2 linked regions of the Teredinibacter purpureus genome follow. The protein of the gene in region 2 binds, or shares a complex with, the protein of the main gene of each other region. Links are inferred from orthologs where the notes say so. Each region holds a gene or a part of one and is shown on either strand. Other genes may lie near its edges. The genes, in order: tsaD and tsaE.

Region 1 (11,749 bases), 560 kb from region 2 along the record:
TTCCCCTCAGAACCGCAAGAAAACTTGCTCTATTTCTTTGAGAAAAATTCCCCCTTACTCGAGCCTTGGCAACGAGAAATAATTAGAATTGTGAGAAAAATTGCCCAGTATTTTTACCCACAACGCCAAACTCAGGTAATGAACGAAGGATGGGCCTGCTTCTGGCACCACTTATTATTAAACTCTCTCTATGATAAAGGTCAGGTCACTGACGGCTTTATGCTCGAATTCATGCAATCTCATTCCAGCGTGATTTATCAGCCACCCTACAATAGCGACTATTATTCGGGTATAAACCCCTACACACTTGGTTTTCATATGATGACCGATATTCGCCGTATCTGCGAACACCCTACAGAGGAAGACAAAAAATGGTTTCCAGATATCGCCGGTTCAGACTGGAATAAAACCCTTAATTTCGCGATGCGAAACTTTAAAGATGAGAGTTTCATTTTGCAATTCCTCTCACCATCACTGATTAGAAAACTGCGGTTATTTACCATTCTCGATGATGACAGAAAGGATACAATCGAAGTCGTCTCTATTCATGACGATACGGGCTACAAGCATGTTCGAGAAGCGTTATCTGCACAATACAACTTAGGCGACAGAGAACCTAACATCCAAGTGTTTGATGTCGATATTCGCGGCGATCGATCGCTCACGCTTCATCACTATCGGTTCAATCGACAACCGCTCGATGAGAAAACCGCCCATGAAGTGCTAAAACATGTGCACCGTCTATGGGGTTTCAATGTTCACCTACAATCCATTGAAGATGAACACACCAAGCAAGAATTCCACTGCCCAGATTTATCCGTCAATCTACAAGACGACTTATCATAACATCGCTTTTTCCAGCGCAAACTAATGTGCCTTACCACGCGTGACAACTGCCCATAGCCCACCGTGAGTAATACGAATATTTTTAATGCCCGCGCCAATCGTTTGAAAAACACCTTGATACAGACCCAGTGAAAATAACACCATCGCGCTGCCTATAATCGTTTTGAATGTAATCACCTCTTGTGCAAATACAGCGCCTATCGACAACGCTAAAACGGGTGTTAACAATGGAATGAGTGAAACAGAAACCATTGAACAATGACGCAACACATAGAAAAATAACGTATGCCCAATAACGGAACCCGCCACAGAAAGATAACTCAAACCCATAATCGATTTAGTATCGATGTCCGTAGGGATTTCACCATCCAAAAAAAACCACGTTATGACAAATGCGGGGGCCGACAACACTAGAACCCCCGTTGATTGCCGTAACGGCCCGACGCCCCCTCCTACCAATTTCACCAGTACCGAACTAAACGCAAAGAGTATCGACGAAGCCACCATTCCAAGGACACCAAGAACCGCATCATGACCTAAGGCTATTTGATCGTAATGCAGTACATAAAGCCCTCCTACCGCAATCCCTAGCGCCACTATTCTTGCAGGATTAAATACATTCTCTTTCGTAAATATCAACGAAAAGAATCCCACAGCAAACGGATACAAACCCAAAATAACAGCCATGAGCCCTGATGAGATATACTGAGCGGCCCAATATATAATTAACATATTGGGGTATAGCCCTATCATGCCAACCAAAAATGCCCACCAATCACTGCGTTTTTCGATTAAGCGAATGTTTAAAATTGCGAGTAAGGTAGCGCAAATAACCAACGCAAAAACCATTCGTAAGCTCACAGAGGTAACAAATGCTAAACTACTATTACTCCACTGAATAGCCAGTGGCGTTGTAGCCCAAATAAAAACAACAAAGATGTAAGCCAATATTACAGGCATGAGTATTCCCTCACCCGTCCAGTAAATAGCGGGAGTGACTGAAGTAATAAAAAAATATTTAAAGCCTAAAACGACAAAGGCCGCAGTTTTTACGCTGCGGCCTTTGTGGAATGAGTATTTAAATCTAACGTTTACTTATCCGGCACGCACAAAAAATAACAACGCAAGACCCACACAGAGTGTGCCTCGATAATCGCTACAAATTTTGCCGCCATGAAAATCATATTTATCTCGTAGTAACTGAAAATACTTTATATTAAACCTAAATTAAAATTCAAAAAAAACAACACATTTAATAATTCTTACTCGCAAATAAATGCACATATGTGGCAATGCTCTACGAGTTGATTTAGAGTGTGCGATATATATTGATATACGTCAACCGCAAATACAAAAAATGAACTGTTATTTAGTCGGCGGCGCCGTTCGCGACGCCTTATTAAACATTAAAGCCCCGGATAGAGATTGGGTGGTCGTAGGTAGCACCCCCGACCACATGCTCGACGCTGGCTTTACACCCGTAGGTAAAGACTTCCCAGTTTTCTTACACCCTAATACAAAAGAAGAGTATGCCCTCGCTCGTCAAGAGCGAAAATCGGGGAAGGGCTACAAAGGTTTCCAATTCTATACCGCCCCAGACATTACTCTTGAACAAGATCTTTTGCGTCGAGACCTTACGATCAATGCAATGGCGCAAGATACGGCCGGTAACATTATCGACCCTTACAAGGGGCAACGAGATTTGGCTGAACGAAAACTTCGCCATGTCTCAGATGCCTTTAGCGAAGACCCTGTGCGTATTTTACGCGTCGCGCGATTTGCCGCGCGCTTCCACTTATTGGGGTTTACCGTAGCGCCGGAAACTATGGCGCTAATGACCCAGATGGTAAAAAATGGTGAAATTGATCACCTAGTGGCTGAGCGTGTATGGAAAGAATTTTCGCGCGCGCTAGACGAGCCGTCTCCCGACGTTTTTATTCGTGTACTGCGCACCTGTGGCGCGTTGGCAAAGCTCATGCCCGAGCTTGACGCGCTATTTGGTGTTCCACAACCCGCCGCGCACCACCCTGAAATAGACACAGGAGAACATGTACTTCTGTGCATGCAGCGTAGCGTTGAACTCAGCCAGCATTCCGAGGTTCGTTTTGCCGCACTTATGCACGACCTGGGTAAGGGGCTCACCCCCCAGCATCAATGGCCCAAACACCACGGCCACGAAGAGACTGGCTTGCCGTTAATCAACGCGCTGTGCAATCGGCTAAGCGTACCTAACCCTCACCGCGAATTGGCATTGGCCGTCGCGCAATTCCATACTCACTGTCACAGAGCCTTTGAGCTGAGCACTAAAAAACTACTCGAAACACTCCAACGCCTTGACGCTTTCAGGCGGCCTGAACGATTCGAACACTTTTGCGTATGTTGCCAAGCCGACGCCCAAGGCAGAACAGGGTTTGAAAGTAGGGCTTACCCGCAAGCCGAATTTTTTCAAGCCGCGCGTCTCGCAATGAGTACCATCGATACCAAAGCCATTGCGGCACAAGGCCACAAGGGCGCGGCATTTGGAGAAGCCTTACACAAAAAACGATTATCGCTACTAGAATCGTTCAAGAAAAATTATAAGGTGAAGGAATAATGAACAACCCCGCACCCGTTGCTCTAGTAACAGGTGGCGCCCGAAGAATAGGCGCCGCTATTGTGCAACAGCTTCACACCGCAGGTTATACGGTGGTGATTCATTGCGACCGGTCACTGCCTCAAGCGCACGCTTTACGCGAACAACTGAATACAGTGCGCGCTAACTCCGCTTTCGTCATTCAAGCAACACTCAGTGGCGCCAATACTGCACAGTCTATCGCACACGATCTATTACTGGCGGTAGGCCGGTGTGATCTCTTAGTCAATAACGCCTCGAGTTTTTTCCCCACACCTCTCGAGAGTCTCGACGAAACCGACTGGGATGCCCTATTCAACTCAAACGCAAAAGCGCCTTTATTTTTGTCGCATGCGCTGCGCCAACCGCTAAAACAGGCCAACGGCTGCATTATTAATATTGCCGATGTGCACGCCCACCGGCCACTAAAAAATCACACTATTTATTGCATGGCCAAAGCCGCAAACCTAATGCTTACACAATCTTTAGCGTTGGAGTTTGCACCGCATATTCGCGTAAACGGAATTGCCCCTGGCGCCATATTATGGCCAGAAGATTCAGACGGAAATTTAATTGAGAACCCCGCAAGACTAAACTCTATCCCACTCAAGACCATAGGTGGCTGCACCGTTATCGCCGATGCGGTGCAATTTTTGGCAAAACACAACAACTACATTACCGGGCAAATACTGAATATTGATGGGGGAAAAACCTTGCAGCAATAGCTGCGAAAGGTAGGGAACCGCCTATCGAATATAGGCGGTACAGGTAAAAACCTACCAGCTTCTATACCTTCTCCAAGGTTGTGAGGTACACCTTAGAAGAGCGTAATTGCCGACCTAAGGCATTGCTTTTACAAAAGCGTGAAAACTACGCTGTGATGCAATGAGCCACTCTGGGCGCGCTGCCCCTTCACCAGCATCAGACAAAGATTCATGGTAAGCCATCAAACGCTGAAGAGTATCTTGATCTTTTGTATCCGTATCGACCATAAGCACGTGAAACCCGCTGTTAAGCAAGTCTTGGAAACGTTTAAATTCGGCGCTACGCACCTGAATGCCGTAAAACCCTCCTTCCCATGTTGAGAAAAAAAACAACACCGCGGCTAAAAATACAAACGGAAGCCAGTCAATCGCTGTTTCAGCTTTGTAGACAAATCCAATAAGCACAACGATAACGGCTAGCGATGCACCAATCGCGGCGCCAACAAGCCCCGAACGAAGAATATCTAAGCGCGCAAAAGGATTAACTTCATGAAGATGTCGTTTTTCCAATTCAGCATCTTGCTGACTAAGAATGTGCACCTGTTCTTGAGAATACCCAGCATCAAACAAATCAATTTCAGCTTTTTCAATATCGGTTAAGTCATTACTCACATAATAGTAACGTCGCATAGTTGCCTCCAGAAAGGTTTTCTCGTGATCAAATAACAATGTTATTTTTCACATATTTGAAAGGTATACGAGAAAACGTGTTCGCGAGATTAAAGGTATCTGTTTTTAGACACCGGTGCCAGCACACGTTTAGACGGACATATGATAAGCGCTAACGTTTAAAATAACGAAGGGTTATGCCAAATACGAAAAGTGTAGAATATGATGCGCACGGCACAGTGATTTAGCGTTATGGCTAAGTACGACCGTCATTACGGGGCGAGCGATTCGCTAGGGCCGATTTTCATTCACTTCCATTTAAGGGGTTATAAAAAGTGGCTCACTCAACATTCAGCGGAAAAGGTACTACCCATAATTTCTGCGAGGTACTATCAAAACGCTCCCATAGAGCCTTATATGTTTGTTCGCTTCCTGGGTAATAACTATTGGGTCTTAGATCGGCCATTGGCAATAATACAAACGCATTTTTTTTAATTTCATCTCGCGGCAATGAAATACCTTCCCATTCACCTTGCTGCTGGTCATACGTAAGAATATCAATATCTAAGGTTCGCGCGCTAAACTTTGCCGAGGATCTATCCCTGCCATGCTTATTTTCGATGGATTTCAGTACAGAAGATAATTCCCCCACCGACAAAGCCGTATGCATAGCAACCACAAGGTTGTAGAAATTATCACCCTGAAAACCAATCGCTTCGCTTTCATATACCGGCGATAATGCCAACGTACCAAATTCAAGCGCCAAAGATTTCAGCCCAGAGCGAATATTTAAATCCCGTTCAATATTACTTCCAACACTCAACAATACCTCTGCCATTGTGTTTAGCGCTCACCTCTCTCTATACGGATGCCAACACTTTCGGCTCCTCGTAATGCGCCTGGTTTACTAACACTTAGGCACAACCACGGCACTTTAAATTCTTCGCGAATAATAGCAGCCACTTGCTCCGCCATAGTTTCAACCAAGAAAAATTCCGATTCGCCAATAAATGAAATCAATCGCTTCGACACTTTTTTATAGTCTAGAGCATATTGAATATCATCTGTTTCGGCGGCTTTACGGATATCGTGCGCCATTTCTACATCGAGGCGAACCGTTTGCTTAACTTCTCGCTCCCAATCAAAAATACCAATAATAGTATTGATGCGTAAATCGTTAATAAAAACTATATCCATAAACTACAGAGACTCCAAAGTATCTAACGGCCAGCGAGGCATGACATCAACCGCTAACCCCGTTTTTTGGCCTGCGACTAAACGCTGACATCCCGCAAACGCGATCATTGCGCCATTATCGGTGCAAAATTCATGGCGCGCATAAAATACTCGGCTATTAATTTTTGCCAATGCTTCTTCCAATCGCTCGCGCAAACGATTATTCGCAGACACCCCGCCCGCAATAATCAGCGTATTCATATTACATTGCTGCAAGGCTCGCCGACATTTAATGGCGAGTGTATCAACCACGGCTTCCTGAAAAGCAAAGGCTATATCGGCACAGGTTTGATCATCGGGCAACCCGTCGGCCTGAGCATGCTTCGTTACGGTGTTTAACGTAAACGTTTTCAAACCACTAAAACTAAAGTCTAGACCGGGCCTATCCGTCATAGGGCGCGGAAACTTAAATCGCCCCGGCGTACCCTTTTCTGCTAAGCGTGCTATATGAGGCCCACCGGGATAATCCAAATCCATCATCTTCGCGGCTTTGTCGAACGCCTCTCCGGCGGCATCGTCGAGAGACTCCCCCAACAAGGTGTACTCACCAATTCCTTTAACCTCCACTAACTGCGTATGCCCGCCACTGACCAGTAGCGCAACAAAGGGGAAGTCCGGCGGGTTGTCTTCGAGTAGGGGCGCTAATAGATGCCCTTCCATATGATGCACACCAATTGCCGGCACGTTCCATGCGTAAGCCAATGAGCGCCCCACGCACCCCCCCACCAACAACGCACCGATTAAACCTGGCCCGCACGTGTAGGCAATAGCATCGATCTTATTTTGGGAGTCCGTACGATCAAGAATGCTATCGATAAGTGGGATAAGCTTACGAATATGATCGCGGGATGCTAGCTCAGGTACGACGCCACCATACTCGGCATGTAGCTCAATTTGACTGTAAAGGTCGTGCCCAAGTAAGCCGGCCTCACTGTCATAGACCGCTACACCGGTTTCATCACAGGATGTTTCAATTCCTAATACACGCATGTTTCATCTCTTACTGAACAATAAACCCCAATACTGCAGGGCCATAGACCTTAGCCAAAAATTACAACGCCAGCCACACCAATCACAACACCGTAAACAAGCATAGCGATGGCGGTACGTTTTAGGATATAACCTTCTTTATCACCGAGCGCGAGTACAGAAGCAACAGCAACAATATTGTTAATGCACACCATATTACCCATAGCACCGCCCGCCGACTGCAGCGCCAAAATGGTTGTTCGATTAAGGGCGAGGTCTAGCGCAATTGAATCTTGAATACCGGCAAACGTTAAATTGGATATAGTGGCCGAGCCCGAAAAAAACGAGCCCAAGGCGCCGAGGAATGCCGCAAAAAACTGCCAATTGCTACCGGTAATCTCCGCTAGATGCGACCCAATTAACGCAACCGCCGACTGCTCGCCACCCATCATCATTAAATTTACAAACACCAACGCACCCAATAAAGCAACAACCGGCGTTTTCATTTGCTCGACCGTCTCTTTAACAACAGTGCGCGTACTACCGTCTTTAAATAGCTGCAGGGTTAAAAGAGCGATAACACCAAAAGGAAGCAACGACGGAACATATAGAAAACTATGACTCCACGATTCAGACGTATTAAAAATATTCGTGAGCGAAACCACTAGTGCTGCACTTACGGACAAATCGCCCAAACTACCAAGGCCTACGCTTAACACGGGCTCTTTTAACAACAACAAAGGCTTTATACCCAGCTGAGGAACCCGCGTAATAATTAATAACAAAACCGTTCCCCATAGGGGAAAGGTAGCCTTCACTAGCGCTTTAACCGATACACGTGGCGCGTTCTGAGCATCTGTCGCACGATCCACGGCCTCATCGTCAATTTGACGGCCATCACTTGGCGTTTTTTCAAGCCCTATCCCCCATCGCGCTAAGAGTATCGTCAAGATCAACCCAATACCGCCCCCCAATAACGCCGGAAACTCATAACTACTATAAGCAATCGCGACATAAGGTGTAACGCAGCACAGTACACTGAGTACGATAAAGACAATATTGCCCATGATTTTTCGACGATCGACAATAAACATCAAGGCAACGAGCACTATGAATAGTGCCGCGATACTGTTCAACCAAGCCGATTTAATGCCTACCTGCGCCAGCTCAAGCTCGCTTAATGAAACGGCGGAAAGACCGAACCATGTGGGGGTTCCTACCGCTCCAAAAGATACGGGCACACTATTGAGAATCAAACAGAAAATGGCCACCCGAACAGCGGGAAAACCCAGCCCCACCAATACAGGCCCCGCCAATGCTGCAGGTGTGCCAAAACCACTGGCTCCCTCTATTAAAAACTGAAACGCCCAGCCCACTATCATTAGTTGGGCTATAGCGTTGTTGGAAATACTATTAAGCCCAGTGCGAATAATCGCTAACGCGCCTGTCGCTTCCATTGTTCGGAATAAAAAAATAGCACCCGCAATGATTAAAATGGGGGTCCACGCGACCAACAAGCCATCAACGATTACGGCATGCACTTGGTTTGGGTCACGCTCAAAAACCACCAACATTAAGCTATAAAGTACCAAGGCAGAAAGAGGTAGCGCGCGAAAAGATGGCAAGCTATTTTTTTTCGTCATGAGGTAGATGAGCAACACAATCGGAAAATAAGCAGAAAACAACTGAAACATAGGAACAACAATCTCGCATTCGGAGCAAATCAAAGAGCGGGTTCCAGTGCGATTAATCGCCCGAATCCCCACCAAAGTAAAGGCGCATAGACTAAACTATCGCAAGGTAAATTTCCTTATCAAAAATAAGGGAAATCTCTCGGCCTTACCCTAGTGCGGTTGAGGCCTAACTGAATGTATACTCCCCCTCCTTTCCCTACAAAGCTAATTGAGTACGAGACAAACAAATGAAAGTAGCGGTTTTCAGCTCCAAACCTTACGACGAAGAACATCTCACCAGCGCAAATACAGAAACTGGCTTGGAGCTCACATTCCTTGAACCCCAACTGACCGCTCAAACCGTTGCCCTCACCAAAGGCTTCGACATAGTCTGCTGCTTTGTGAACGACGTGATCGATACCGCCGTTGCCGCCCAACTGCAGGAAAACGGTGTAAAACTGGTTGCTATGCGCTGCGCAGGCTTTAATAACGTCGACCTTGATGCCTGTGCTAAACACAACCTACCCGTCGCACGCGTACCTGAATACTCTCCTAATGCTGTCGCAGAGCACGCAGCGGCACTAATTTTGGACTTAAACCGCAATATCCACCGTGCGTTTTCACGCATTAGAGAGAACGACTACTCACTTAGCGGTTTAATGGGTTTCGATTTATACGGCAAAACTGTTGCTATCGTAGGCGGCGGCCGCATAGGGCAGTCAATAATTCGCATAATGAAAGGGTTTGGTTGTCGCGTTATCTGTTTCGATCCCATGCCCTCCGAGGCACTCGTTGAAACCGGCGTAGAGCTCGTCAGCCTCGAACAAGTATGGGCCGAATCAGACATTATTTCGCTGCACTGTCCGCTCGTACGCTCTACCTACCACATTATTAATAGCAATACGCTCAGCCAAATGAAAAAGGGCGTAATGCTTATTAATACCAGCCGCGGCGGGTTAATCGATACACCGGCCATCATTAAAGCCCTAAAAAACGGGCAAGTAGGCTACTTAGGGCTAGATGTTTATGAAGAAGAGGCCAACCTATTTTTCGAAAACTACTCTAACCAAGTATTACAGGACGACATTTTCGCCCGCCTCACAACGTTTAAAAACGTTGTAATTACGGGCCACCAAGCGTTCTTTACACATGAAGCCTTACAAGCCATTGCCGAAGTAACACTCAATAACATCCTTCACTTCGATAAAGGTGAGCTCGATAAAATGTGCTTGGTTAAAACCTAGGTTACCGCGTGACAAATGGCCCTCATGGCGCCAAAGTCGAACCCCAAAAAACGAAAGGCCCAACAGGCCTGAAATTCACACAAAAAGCCCTTGCAGGCACAAGCCTAAGTGTTTAGAATCTCGCACCCTTAGAACTGGTGTGCCTAGGCATGTGGCTGCATCGGATAATTGAAAACAAAACAGGTAAAAATATGCCTTCAGTAAAACTGAAAGAAAACGAACCATTCGATTTTGCTTTGCGTCGCTTCAAGCGCTCTTGTGAGAAAGCCGGTGTACTCGCCGAAGTACGTCGTCGCGAATTTTACGAGAAGCCTACTTCTGTACGTAAGCGTAAAGCTGCTGCAGCTGTTAAGCGTCACGCGAAAAAAGTTCAGCGCGAAAACCGCAAGTTTCAGCGCCTGTACTAAGATCCTGCTACAGCTGCTATTGCAGCTCAGCAACGGTGGTTTTAAGCCACCTTATTGGATTGACTATAAAACGGGACTCTACCGTGGCCAGTGACACAAAAAATCGTATCTCGCAAGCCGTAAAAGATGCTATGCGCGCCAAGGATAAACCACGTCTTGGTGTTTTGCGTATTCTTATGTCGGAATTTAAACGTATCGAGGTCGATGAACGTGTCGAGCTAGACGATGCGCGCGTACTTGCTGTGCTCGATAAACAGGTCAAACAACGTAGAGACTCCGTTAGCCAGTACGTAGAAGCGGGTCGTCAAGAGCTTGCCGACACGGAAAGCTACGAAATAAGCGTTATTCAGGAATATTTGCCCTCCGCTCTTTCGGAAGACGAAATTACGTCCTTGCTCAAAAGCGCTATCGCCGAAACCGGTGCAGAATCTATGCGGGACATGGGTAAAGTCATGGCCATTGTGAAGCCTCAAATGCAGGGCCGCGCAGATATGGGTGAAGTCAGCAAACTCGTTAAAACACTGCTGGGTTAATCAAGTAGTTCTCGTACAGCCACTCATATAGCTCCTTTCCCCTTCCCATACGCTATACACTCTCCGGTATTTTATTTCCGGAAAACCCCTACACGTTTAAAAACCCCACCACGTAATTTAATATCGTTCCCCAGCACCAAAAAACCCAAAACTGGTGCGAAAATTGCTCTTAAACTATTAAACCTACTGTAGCGCTCTCTATACTCGACAAAACCGCACCATGCAGGTGATTACTTGCGCCCCATATTGGGTCACCCATAAGGCAAGGCATAAAAATAGTGCAAACTTATATCGATGACGCCATTCAAGCCCACGGCCTTCCGCCGGAGTTTAAACAAACCGTTGAACATTGGTACCAACCATTAGCTGGCAAAATCGCCGCAAAAGCGAATGCCCAGCACTCGCCACTGATATTGGGTATACAAGGCACACAAGGTAGCGGTAAAAGCACCCTTGCAGACTTCCTTCGTCTTATTCTTGAACATTCATGCCAGATGCGATGCGCAGTGCTATCCATTGACGACTTTTATCTCACTCGTGCCCAACGTCAATCTCTCGCCAAAACAGTGCACCCACTACTCGCCACTCGAGGCGTTCCCGGTACGCATGATCTAGCGCTCGCAAAGAACACACTTCAGCAACTTCAAACGCTTACAACGGGTGAATCGTGTAGCCTCGTTCGCTTTGATAAGGCCACAGATGATAGAGCCAGCAAAGAGTATTGGACGCACCTAAACGGCCCCATTGATATTATCATTCTGGAAGGCTGGTGCGTGGGGCTGTCTGCCGAAGCCGAACCTGAACTTGTAAACCCCATAAACACACTCGAAGCCAATGAAGACCCCACTGGGGTATGG
Region 2 (11,985 bases):
CGTCATGGGGCATGTTAATCAAGATCATCATCATGTGCCCATAAATGAAACTAAGCGTGTGGCGAGCCAAATGGTCGATAGCGTGCTGCGCAGCCCCGATGCTTTTACGTGGTTAAGCCGCGTTCGCGATAAAGACGAATACACCTATTCTCATGCCGTACGTTCGGCGGTTTGGGCCATTTTATTTGGTCGACATATAGGCCTGCCTAAAGCAGATTTAGATGTTTTGGCGATGGGGGTACTCCTTAAAGATATTGGTAAAACACGTTTGCCCCGGCATTTGCTTGAGAAAAAACAGCGTAGCGAAACTGAGCAAGAGGCGTATGAGAAGTTTATCGATTACGGTGTAGAAATTTTACGTAAGCTGCCCGATGTTCAGCCGCGTGTAACGTCCGTTGTTAAAACGCATTGTGAACGCGTAAATGGCAGTGGTTATCCGCAGCATTTGCGCGGTGATAAAATTCCTTTACTGGGTAAGATTGCGGGTATTGTCACTTTTTACGATGAAACGGTGAACCCGCGTGGTGAAGGGCATCCGCTATCACCGTCTAAAGCTGTCGCGAGACTGTATGAATTACGGGAAGTGGAATTTCAAGAAGAATTGGTTGTAGAATTTATTCGGGCGATTGGTTTATACCCAACAGGCACATTAGTTGAATTGTCTACGGGCGAAGTGGGTGTTGTGGTTGAGCAAAATTTTGATCGACGTTTGAAGCCTGTCGTAATGGTCGTTCTAGATGCTTACAAGCAACTATTGCGTGCGCCCGAATTAGTTAATTTAGCGGCAGAAGAGCGCGATAAACAAGCAAAATTAGATTCCGGTAAGTACCATCCGTCTGAAATACAGCGTATTGAAATTTTGCAAGATTTACAGCCGGGCGCTTATGACATAGATGTGGCCGGTATTCGCGATAAATACATTCAACGCAAGCAAGGCAAAGGCCTGCTGGGGTTGTTTAAGCGTTCAGGGTTAAAGCTACCGGGCTTTTAACCTTTATGGTATTAACAACTCTTTTGCTAGGAGTAAGGTTTTTTTATCCAAGCCCCATCTATACCCTCCTAACAACCCGCTCTCCCGTATCACTCGATGACACGGTATAAGCACTGCAACGGGATTTTTGCCAATGGCGGTGCCTGCCGCTCGGCTGGCGTTTGGGTTACCTACTTTAACCGCTACTTCACCATAACAAAGCGTCGTGCCCTGCGGTATATTGAGCAGGGCTCGCCAAACGGCTATTTGAAAGTTGGTGCCTTGCACGTATAGTTTCAGCGTTCCGTTTTTCACGCTCGGTTTTGAAAATATCCTATTCAACCACTGTTGTGCCTCGGTAGGTTGTTCTTCCCAACGAGCTGCAGACCATTGTTGTCGAAGGTGTTTGTTGTCGCGCTCAGCACCGTCATAACGTGTAAACTTTAAGCTGTGAATACCTCGTTTGGTCCAACATAGTCGAGCAATACCCAGTGGCGTATTTCCTTCTCCAAAGTAAAACGTTAATCCTTCCCCGCGGGCTTTGATATCCCCTGGTGTGACAGCTTCTAGTGATACAAGGTGGTCGTGGAGGCGGCTACTACTGGACAAACCTAGTGCGTTGCTCGTTTCAATGCAGGAGTGCTGTTCAGCAAGTATTGGTTTAGCGTTTTCTACGGTGACGCACTGTAAAAACTGTTTAGGGCTTATGCCAACCCACTGCTTAAATAAATGATGAAGGTGGTCTGAACTCATGTTGAGCTGTTGTGCTATGTTCGCAACGCTAGGTTGCGAGCGAAAGTGAAGGCGCAAATATTCAATTGCCGCGCACATGCGCTGAAAGCGCTTATGCGTAGGGGTGCTCGCAGAATTATTCATAGATCGGGTCGCTCAGAGTCAAAGATGAGTGCCTACCAAAGCCGACGATAGTATTTTATTGTCAATTTGGCGACCCGCATCCTGCTTAATGACGTTTTTTTATCGTAGCCAAGGGCTCTCCCATTTTGACGGTGCGCCCAGGGGTCATACGTTCAAGCCAGTTGGTACTGTTTTCGGGCATCAATAACACGGCGGTTGAACCTAGTTTAAATCGCCCCATCTCGCTACCGCGGGTAAGTGAAATAGGGGGGTGTTCGCCGTACTGCTGGCGTGTCACTTTATTGCCTCGAGGCGCGATTTCGCCAGCCCATACTGTTTCGATAGAGGCAACGATCATTGCGCCTACGAGTACTACAGCAACGGGCCCAACGTCCGTTTCGAAGATGGATACAACGCGTTCATTGCGCGCGAAAAGGTTGTCTACGTTGTTCACGGTCGTTGGGTTGACGGAGAAGAGTGCGCCGGGAACATGGATCATATCGGTGAGGGTGCCGCTTATGGGCATGTGTACGCGGTGATAATCTTTTGGGGATAAATATACGGTGCAATACTGGCCATTTTCAAACTTTTTAGCCAAAGTTTCGTCACCCCCCAGTAATGCTGTGGTCGAAAATGATTTTCCTTTTGCTTGGAAAATTGTATTGCCGTTAATAGTGCCTGCTTGGCTAATAGCGCCGTCAGCGGGGCATAATAAAGCATTTTCTTCTTCCTCCAGTGGTCGTGCTTCGGGCTTTAAGGCTCGGCAAAAAAATGCGTTAAAACTTTTATACTCGAGAAGGCTTTCCTGCGCGGCCTCGGCCATATTGACATCAAAATTTGCAGCAAAACGCTGGATGAATAGGTTTTTTATCCACGTGATTTCGGTGCTGGCAAACCACCCTACAATGCGCGAGAGCAAGTGATGGGGGAGTATGTATTGCAGCAGTACAAATAAAAAAGATTTCACAGCGTTGTTTCCTCAACCGGTGTGTTTGGATGGTTGCCCCATTCAGCCCAAGAGCCGTGATAGGCCTTAATGTTAAAACCGAGTAGTTTACCAACCAAATAGGTAAAACCCGAGCGGTGATGAGACTGGCAATGCGTAATAATCGAGTGCTTTTTTGTTAAGCCTACTGATTGCAAATAGTGTTCTGCATCGCTTCGTATTCGGTGGCCGTTTTGCGGTGCCATTAATTGTGTCCATTCACAATTAATGGCACCGGGAATGTGACCACCTTTACGTGCAAAAACTTTTTCGCCGCGAAACTCTTCTGGAGAGCGAGCATCCCAAATACGGGCATTGTTGTTGTTCAGCTCCGCCAGAATATCGGGAATTTCGGCGATAACGCCTGAGTGAATATTGAGGGCGGGTGATGTGGCGGAGGCTCTATGCTCGTGTTGTTCCACTGCTAGAGCGTTCTTCTTCCAGGCCAATAATCCTCCATTCACGTAGGAATAGTGTGGGTGCCCAATCACGTCTAATGTCCAAATGAATCGGCCTGCCCAGCCACCACCTTCATCGTCATAAACAATAAAATGTGTATTTGAGGTAAGGCCTAAATAGCCAAAAACCTGCTCTAGTTGCGCTAACGGCGGTATTTTACCTGGCGCAGGCGGGCGACCTGATAGTAGCGCGGTTGGGGGAAGATAGACGGCGTTAGGTATGTGGCCAGCGCGATAAGATTGCTCGGAGCTTAAATCAATAATACAAATGGGCGGTAAGGCTTGTGTGTTGTAAGCCAGAGCGCTGGCTCTAGCGTCTAGATACTGGTGGAGTTCAACCGGTTCTATAACGGGCGGCAAAAGCGGGTTGAGCATAAAGATCCTTGTGGAGAAGCATGTGCGAGAGATCGTGGTAAGGCTATAGCGATGGTTTTATATCGACGTCATTTAAGGTGTTAATGATGCGACAAAAGCTCTCATAACGTTCGGCGGATATAATCCCGTCTTGTTGCGCTGAGGTAATGGCGCATCCAGGCTCCTGTTGGTGCCTGCAATCTCTGAATTTACAATGCCCCGCACGTTGACGAAGCTCTATAAAACCGTGAATAACATCGTCCACGTTCATGTGCCATAGCCCAAAATCACGAATACCTGGTGAATCGATACAATTGCCGCCGTCAGGGAAGTGATAGAGCCTAGAATGGGTCGTGGTATGCCGGCCTTTAGCAATTTGTTCTGAAAGCTCTCCAATTTTAATATCTTCGTTGGGCAGTAACAGTTGAATAATGGACGATTTACCGACGCCAGATTGTCCCGCGAAAATACTGGTGACGTTGCGTAAATGTACTTTTAGGGTATCTAGCCCGTGTTCGCTTTTCGAAGACGCAAGCACAACGTCGTAACCGAGTAATTTATACTGATGTAGCAGTTGTTGAATAGAGCAGCTCTCAGGCTCGCCGAGTAAATCGGCCTTATTGAGAAGTAATACCGGTTTTACGTCTAAATTTTCGGCGACTACGAGGTAGCGATCAATAAGCCCTGCGTGAGGCTCGGGTTCTACGGCTAGCGTGATAAGTACTTGATCGATATTGGCGGCAACATCGCGCATTTTTCCGTAGCTATCGGGCCTTTGTAGGCGGTTACGGCTTTGCATTACAGAAACGACAACACCGCAATTATCGTCCTCTTGCTGCCAGATAACGTTGTCGCCCGTAACGATTTCCCCCAAGTTTGCACGCAGATAGCAGCGCCATAGAGTGCCATCTGCGGTCTCGATATCCGCTTGCTTTCCGTAGCGGGTTATAACCGTTCCGTGTTGCTCGGGCGCGCTAGAACGGCCTTCGTTGTCAGCATTCTTTCGGCGTTTCTTTTGGTTTTCTTCGATTCGTCGAGATTGCTGCTGGCTTAGCTTACGCTTGGTCATGAGTGGCCAATAGGGAGCGTGTTATCGTGGAGCCTGTCTGATCATTTGGCTCACGAACACGCAGAGATATGAGGTGTGAGGGTCGGGGGGTGTGCCTGCTAATGGGAACTTCCTCTTCGAGCTGCTAGAATTCGGAAGTTGCATTGTAATGGAAAAAACTATGGCTAACAGCGAAAACAACCTTATTTGGATTGATCTGGAGATGACCGGATTGATTCCTGAGCATGATGTCATCATCGAAATAGCTACAGTTGTTACTGATGCGAACCTCAATACGCTTGCTGAAGGGCCCGTTATGGCCATTTATCAGCCTGATGCGGTAATGAATCAAATGGATGAGTGGTGTACCACGCAGCATGGGCATTCAGGATTAACGCAACGGGTGAAAGCGAGCGAGGTTTCTACGTCCGCGGCTGAACAGGCAACGTTGGATTTTCTCGCAGGCTGGGTGCCTGAAGGAAAGTCGCCAATGTGCGGTAATTCGATCGGGCAAGACCGGCGATTTTTACAACGTTTTATGCCGCGATTAGCGAATTATTTTCACTATCGCAACATTGATGTAAGCACGTTAAAAGAGTTGGCGTCTCGTTGGCAGCCCCACGTTCTTGACGGGTTTACCAAGCAAGGTTCTCACCTAGCGCTAGACGATATTCGTGAATCAATCGCGGAACTAAAGCACTATCGCGAACATTTTATTCGCCAATAGATAATTACGCGTCATACCGTTGACGCGTTCTTTTATCTATAGATCTTTTCCTTCTGCAAGTTAAAGTGCTTGCTTAAAAGTTGGTCTAAGCACTGTCATCTATTGCCGCTTTTATTCTTTCCTTCAGGTGTATCATTGCACCTGTTATTCCATATTCTTCCTTGGTCTTATAAAGGAGGTTTTTAGCGCAAGCAGGTTTTTGACAAGCTTGCATATCAGGACGAAGCTTAAAGTAACAAACCGACTTAACGATTAATCTCAATCTTCGACATTGATGTTATTGAGGCTGGGTAATCGGTTTTTTTGGCGGTTATTTTATTGTTACGAGCTTCATTGTTACTAGCTCGAAGGAATGAGACCTATGCAATTTCCCGATTCATCTGTACCTTTATATTCTGTAGTCGAGTCTGACCTCTCATCGGTAACGGCTGCTGTGGCCGAACCTGAAAGTCGACGTGAGCGCAGGGACCAAAGTAAGCCAATTCCCATGAATGTGGCTGAGTACATTAACGATGACCAAGTGATGTCGCTGCGCAATATGGAAAGCTTTGGTTGGCAGTTGGCCTTTGTTCGACGGCCGTTATTTCAAGATGCTGTTGTTGTTGTTGTGAATGCCGATCAAAGTCAGTACGGCGTACTGGAGAGTGACGGTTCGATTAATATGAAGTCAATGCTTGAACTACGGCACTAGCTATATTTTATCGCGCATTAACGACCCAGCATAATTTTCTTCGTTTCCGCTATAGCGCTCTCCTTTCTTCTATATAATGCCCGCCTCTTCAAATCCTGCAGGGGCGAGGTATTTCGTGCACACCAATAATCAATTTTTTGTGAAGGGTAAGTTTTTGCTGGCTTTTGGTTTTCTTGCCGTGTTTATGGGCAATTTTGGGCAATCATTTTTTCTCGGCACTTACGGCGCTAGCATTCAACAGTCGCTAGAGCTTTCGGCCTCGCGTTATGGATTGGTGTATTCCGTCGCTACATTGCTTGCAGGAACGAGTTTAATGTTGGTAGGAGGGTATATTGATCGATGGCCGCTCATGCGCTTTACCAGTTTTGTGGCCTTTGGTTTGATGTTTGGTTGTTTGCTGTTTGTGATTAGCGACAATATTTGGTGGTTGGGGTGTGCATTTTTTATGGTGAGGTTGTGTGGCCAAGGTTTGTTACCGCATACCGGTGTTACCACCATGGCGCGTTGTTTTTCGGGTCATAGAGGTAAGGCAATTAGTGTAGCGGCTTCTGGCGTGCCTGTTGGTGAAATATTACTACCGCTTGCCGCTACGTTGCTTATCTCGTATTGGGGTTGGCAAAATAGTTGGATTGTTATTGTAATTTTTATTGCTATCGTATTTTTGCCGTTGAGCTACTTTTTACTGTCTAGCGCAAAGCGCAGAGGGTATGAGTTTTCGCCTGTTGTACGCGATGCAAGTGAGCAAGCAGAGGATCAAGGCCGAGGCGCAGTATTATCCGATGGACGTTTCTGGCGAGTGTTGCCTGCTGTGATTGCCGCACCGTTTGTGGTGACGGGTATTTTCATACATCAATCGTTCTTTTTGTTTGAAAAGCAATGGTCAATGGACGTATTTGCGGCAAGCTTTGTTGTTTATGGTGTTGTGCATTGGCTTGCATCTCTGGTTGCAGGCTTATTGGTCGATCGCTACAGCGCTGCTCGATTGCTGCCTTTTTATAATCTGCCCTTATTATTGGCGATGCTTGCCGTTGCCTTTTTAGAGGGGCCGGTTGTCGCAGGCGTTATGTTGGCGTTACTGGGTATGTCGATTGGTTGTAGCGGTCCCATTACTGGAGCGTTATGGGCGGAAGTATACGGAACTGGGAGGTTAGGTAGTATTCGTTCAATGACATCGTCATTTGGTGTTTGGTCTACCTCATTATCGCCATTGTTGTTTGGTGTGCTTATCGACAATCATATGAGCGCGGTGACTTTAGCTGTGATTTTAGCGGTCGCGGTGAGTGGGGCGTGCGTGTTAGCTGCGTTCTCCTATCCTGTCAAAAAAGTCTAACGCTGTAATTTTCGTGGTCGTTTGCGCTGCGGGTTGAGTTGTTGCGCCAAAGCCCAGTCGATGTGTTCGGCAACTAATGTGCTGGCAGTATTTTTTTGGCTGCGTAGCGCTTGAATAATCTCGTTTGAGTGCGGTGCGTTGCCAAGGCCTATCGCGAGGTTACGCTGCCAGCCTTCAAAGCCAATGCGGCGAATTGCCGAGCCTTCGGTATTTTTTAAAAACGTGTCTTCATTCCATAAGAAAAGCGTTAGTAAATCGCTGTTGGCTAGGCCGTGCCGTGGTTGAAAATCTTTTTCGCCGCTAGGTTGTGCGTACTTATTCCATGGGCAAATGGCTTGGCAGTCATCACAACCAAATACGCGGTTGCCCATTACCGCGCGGTACTCTTGAGGGATTGGCCCTTTGTTTTCGATGGTTAGGTAGGCAATGCATCGGCGTGCGTCAAGCTGATAGGGCTTGGGGAATGCGGCGGTTGGGCAAACTTTAAGGCAGGCTTCGCAATCGCCGCATTTATTTTCGGCAGTAAACGTATTAGTGGGGAACGGCAGATCGGTGAATATTTCACCTAGGAAAAACCAGCTTCCCGCATACTGGTTAATGAGTAGTGTGTGTTTGCCTACCCATCCAAGGCCGGCTTTTTCGGCAAGCGGACGCTCTAGAACTGGCGCGCTATCGACGAAAGGTCGTTGATGTGCCGGTTGGTCGGGAAAAATAATACACGCTTCAGCGTTAATTTTTTCGGCCACTTTGGCGAGACGTTTTCGAATCAACTTGTGATAATCTCGCCCTAATGCGTATCGAGAGATGTACGCTTTTTCAGGAGATTTTAAGATTTTGATCTGTTCTGTGCTATCGGGGAGATAGTCCATTCGAGCGGAAATAATACAGCGGGTGCCTTCGTGCAACTTTTCTGGTTGCTTACGCATCTCTTGCCGTTCGGCCATCCAGGCCATTGTGCCGTTGTACCCTTCGTCGAGCCACTCTTCTAGTCGCTCAGCTTCGCTCGAAAGATTGCCGTCGGATATGCCTATTTGCTGAAAACCTAGCTCTCGCGCCCAGAGTTGGATTTTTTCGGCTAGCGCGGCGAGTGCGAGCATCTGTTCTGGGGTAGGGTTATAGCCTTGCATAATGATTCAGTTCGATTGAGTGTGCGAATTGGCTTTGGGAGTATGGCCAACATTCCGTATAATTTCGGCCACACTAATTGAGCCGAACTTGCTATGAGTGATTTTACACTGCCCGACCAACTTTTTCGCGCTGAACACGTGCGCCAACTAGAAGAACTCGCGATCGATGTTACGGGTATCGCAAGTATTCAACTGATGAAGCGCGCAGGCCGCGTTGCTTTCGATGCGTTAATTCAGCGGTGGCCTAACGCCGAGTCGGTACGAATCGTTTGCGGCAGTGGTAATAATGGCGGCGACGGTTATGTTATGGCTGCGCTGGCAATGCGTAGGGAAATGGATGTAGCGGTTTTATCGCTATGCTCTCCTTCGGCCCTAACAGGGGATGCGGCTCGGGCTTATCGGTTCGCAATACAAGAAGGTGTGAGGGTTGTCGAGGTGCAAGACTGGTCGAGCGCTTTCTTACAGGAACACACCGATATCATTGTTGATGCACTCCTTGGCACAGGCTTAAAGGGAGAGCTTCGAGCAGAGGTTAAGGCGGCAATAGACGCTATTAATGGGATGGGGGTACCGGTTGTAGCTGTTGATATGCCATCGGGCCTAAACGGCGATACCGGTGGCACTTTGAGCGCTGTGATTGCGGCGACTTTAACGGTTACGTTTGTGGCCTGTAAGCCGGGTCTGCTAACGGGCCGGGGGCCTCAGTTGTGCGGGGAGGTGGTTTTTGATGATTTGGGCCTCAGCAAAGAAGGCAGCCAAGATGCGTTACAGGCCGCATGGTCTACCATTCAGGCCGACTGCCAAAGGGTGACTATCCACTCGACTAAGCTTCTACTGCAGGCTAGACCTGCCGATGCCCATAAAGGAATGTTTGGCCACGTGCTTGTGATTGGTGGCGACACGGGGTACGGCGGTGCTGTGACTCTCACGGCAGAAGCCTGTGCGCGTTCTGGAGCGGGGTTAACCAGTGTTGCGACACAACCAATCCATGTGAACGCTATTTTATCGCGCGTACCAGAAGCGATGGTTACCGGTGTTGCATCGGGTCAGGCATTGGAGCCGTTAATGGCTTTCCCTAGTGTTGTGGCGGTAGGGCCGGGGTTGGGGCAGTCACCATGGTCTGAACAAATGTTGCAGCAAGCCGTGCAGGCAGATTTACCTCTAGTTGTTGACGCAGACGGCTTGAATATTATGGCGCAAGGGCGAGTGTTGCCGAACGCGTATCGCGATAATTGGGTGCTAACGCCTCACCCTGGTGAAGCCGCCAGATTGCTTGGTTGTAGTGTTGAGGTAATACAGAATAATCGATTTTTAGCTGTGAGTGAGCTGCAAAAACGTTACGGGGGGGTTGTAGTATTAAAAGGAGCCGGTACGGTAATAACCGATGGCCACCAGCTTTATCTTGCGGATGTGGGAAACCCCGGTATGGCATCGGGTGGGATGGGCGACGTTTTAGCCGGCGTTATAGCGGCGTTAATGGCTCAGGGGCTTACGGCTCTCGACGCGGCTTGCCTTGCCGTTTGTGTGCATGGTGACGCAGCCGATTTAGCGGCCGAAGAGGGTGGTGAAAGAGGTTTGTTGGCGTCGGATTTAATCCCCTATATTCGAGAGTTATTAAATTAATGTCTGGTATTTCAATATCTGCGTCGATAATCTTTGACGCTTCTTTGGTCGATGAGGCTGCGACGGTAGCCGTTGGAAGGTTATTCGGCGCGCATCTGCGCGGCGGCGCTATTATCAATTTAGACGGTGTACTTGGTGCGGGTAAAACTACCTTCTGCCGTGGTATTCTCAATGCGTTTGGTTATTCAGGTGCGGTTAAGAGCCCAACTTATACTCTGGTCGAGCCGTATGAATTTGAAGATGCTTCGGTTTTTCATTTTGATTTGTATCGTTTGGGTGACCCTGAAGAATTGGAATACATGGGGATACGGGACTATTTCCAGACGCATGCCATTTGTTTAATCGAGTGGCCGACAAGAGGAGAAGGTTTTTTGCCCGCGCCAGATCTAACGGCCACCTTTACGCCGCAGGGCGAGGGCAGAGCGTTGAGTGTGTGTGCCCACACCGCACGCGGCATAAAAATCGTGCAGAGTATGGGTTAAAATAACAATACATGAGGGCGCTGAAGTGGTGCTGTTGAATACGCTGAAAGTGGAATGTGTGCCTTGGGCGCTATTGGCGTTTGTTCAGCTGCTGTTTCTATTAAGTTCTTCGGCTATGGCCGCTAATATCGATAGTGTGCGATTGTGGCGAGCGCCGGATCATACGCGATTAGTATTTGACTTAAGCGCAGCGGTAGAACACTCGGTTTTTCGGCTTAAAGAGCCTGACCGAATTGTAGTCGATATTGCAGGTTCTACGAGCAAGGTGTTGTCGAAGGATATCGATCTTTCGTCAACACCCATTAAACAGTTGCGCTTTGGTAAACACAGTAACAACTTGCGGGTTGTCTTGGATCTTAGTACTGACGTTAAGCCGCGTACGTTTATACTGGCGAAACATGGAGAAAAACCTGACCGTTTGGTTGTTGATCTTTATGATGCGAAAACCGAAACGGTTAAAACGGTTGAACAAGTTGTTACTACTTACAGTGGACGACGCGATATTATTGTAGCGATTGACGCCGGGCACGGTGGGGAAGATCCCGGCGCATTGGGCCCTAAAAAAATCTACGAAAAAGACATTGTTTACAAAATCAGCCAGCAGTTAGAGCGCATGGTAAATGCGCAACCCGGCTATAAAGCGCACATGGTGCGTTCTGGGGATTACTACATTCCGCTGCGTGAACGCCGAAATAAAGCGAGGAGTGTGCGAGCGGATGTTTTTATTTCTATTCATGCCGATGCGTTTAAAAACCCTAAGGCGCAAGGGGCATCGGTGTTTGCATTGTCTCGCCGTGGTGCAACCTCTGAAACGGCACGATTCTTAGCATCAAAAGAAAATGAAGCCGACTTAATTGGTGGTGTAGGCGGCGTTGACCTCGAAAACATTGACGATACGTTAGCGGGTGTACTTGTCGATTTATCGATGACAGCTTCGCTAGCTAATAGTTTAGACGTGGGCGATCGCGTATTGAAAGAGGTGGGTAAAATTACGCGATTACACAAACCACATGTAGAGCAGGCTGGTTTTGCTGTGCTTAAGTCCCCTGATGTGCCTTCTATTCTGGTCGAAACGGGTTTTATCTCCAACCCTGGAGAGGCTAAAAAACTCAATACTTTTGCTCATAGAAAAAAGCTCGCTACGGCCATATTTAATGGCGTTAAGTCCTATTTTTATGAAACCCCTCCCGCAGGCTCTTTTGTGGCTTGGGAAAAAAATGGTGGTTCTAATAGCGTTGTACAGCATACGATTACTCGAGGCGACACGCTAACGGCGTTGGCAAATCGGTATAATGTGAGCGTTGCGAAGATCAAAACGGTTAATAATTTGACCGG

What was found.
Region 1: the proteins of tsaE (region 2) and tsaD are in contact, whole or in part, in a crystal structure (PDB 6N9A), measured with the Thermotoga maritima proteins. The link is inferred for Teredinibacter purpureus from one-to-one orthologs. Residues at the interface, in WP_004082108.1 of Thermotoga maritima: Leu37, Gly38, Lys46, Lys57, Val59, Lys60, Ser61, Thr63, Phe64, Thr65, Leu66, Met67, Val69, Pro71, Tyr82, Arg83, Leu84, Asp86, Asp88, Phe89, Asp93, Ile128, Asp130, Glu131, Arg134; in WP_004082750.1 of Thermotoga maritima: Cys10, Asp11, Arg49, His50, Leu82, Gly84, Gly135, Gly136, Glu154, Thr155, Leu156, Asp157, Asp158, Ser159, Glu162, Asp165, Lys166, Arg169, Leu170, Tyr175, Lys213, Thr214, Leu217, Tyr218, Gln221, Arg222, Asn324.

Annotation. Positions count from the first base shown.
Region 1 is NZ_CP060092.1:2,134,050-2,145,798, reverse strand. What follows is about bases 5,044-7,806. They hold tsaD (tRNA (adenosine(37)-N6)-threonylcarbamoyltransferase complex transferase subunit TsaD), read right to left. Parts: upstream 7,057-7,806; coding sequence 6,031-7,056; downstream 5,044-6,030. Other genes in these bases: H5647_RS09280 (L-lactate permease), read right to left, coding at 7,107-7,806; folB (dihydroneopterin aldolase), read right to left, coding at 5,674-6,027; folK (2-amino-4-hydroxy-6-hydroxymethyldihydropteridine diphosphokinase), read right to left, coding at 5,171-5,668. In the rest of the region: H5647_RS09320 (SpoVR family protein), read left to right, coding at 1-846; H5647_RS09315 (DMT family transporter), read right to left, coding at 868-1,806; H5647_RS09310 (multifunctional CCA addition/repair protein), read left to right, coding at 2,204-3,439; H5647_RS09305 (pteridine reductase), read left to right, coding at 3,439-4,182; H5647_RS09300 (hypothetical protein), read right to left, coding at 4,297-4,851; more of H5647_RS09280, read right to left, coding at 7,807-8,729; H5647_RS09275 (2-hydroxyacid dehydrogenase), read left to right, coding at 8,957-9,952; rpsU (30S ribosomal protein S21), read left to right, coding at 10,144-10,359; H5647_RS09265 (GatB/YqeY domain-containing protein), read left to right, coding at 10,443-10,892; H5647_RS09260 (phosphoribulokinase), read left to right, coding at 11,171-11,749.
Region 2 is NZ_CP060092.1:1,568,313-1,580,297, forward strand. Bases 8,910-11,908 are described here. They hold tsaE (tRNA (adenosine(37)-N6)-threonylcarbamoyltransferase complex ATPase subunit type 1 TsaE), read left to right. Parts: upstream 8,910-10,167; coding sequence 10,168-10,650; downstream 10,651-11,908. Other genes in these bases: H5647_RS07015 (bifunctional ADP-dependent NAD(P)H-hydrate dehydratase/NAD(P)H-hydrate epimerase), read left to right, coding at 8,910-10,168; H5647_RS07025 (N-acetylmuramoyl-L-alanine amidase), read left to right, coding at 10,766-11,908. Also shown: H5647_RS06970 (HD-GYP domain-containing protein), read left to right, coding at 1-991; H5647_RS06975 (methylated-DNA--[protein]-cysteine S-methyltransferase), read right to left, coding at 995-1,846; asd (archaetidylserine decarboxylase), read right to left, coding at 1,932-2,792; H5647_RS06985 (rhodanese-like domain-containing protein), read right to left, coding at 2,789-3,643; small ribosomal subunit biogenesis GTPase RsgA, read right to left, coding at 3,687-4,691; orn (oligoribonuclease), read left to right, coding at 4,852-5,397; H5647_RS07000 (hypothetical protein), read left to right, coding at 5,759-6,088; H5647_RS07005 (MFS transporter), read left to right, coding at 6,204-7,418; tRNA epoxyqueuosine(34) reductase QueG, read right to left, coding at 7,415-8,545; more of H5647_RS07015, read left to right, coding at 8,639-8,909; more of H5647_RS07025, read left to right, coding at 11,909-11,985. UniProt on the Escherichia coli protein: Required for the formation of a threonylcarbamoyl group on adenosine at position 37 (t(6)A37) in tRNAs that read codons beginning with adenine.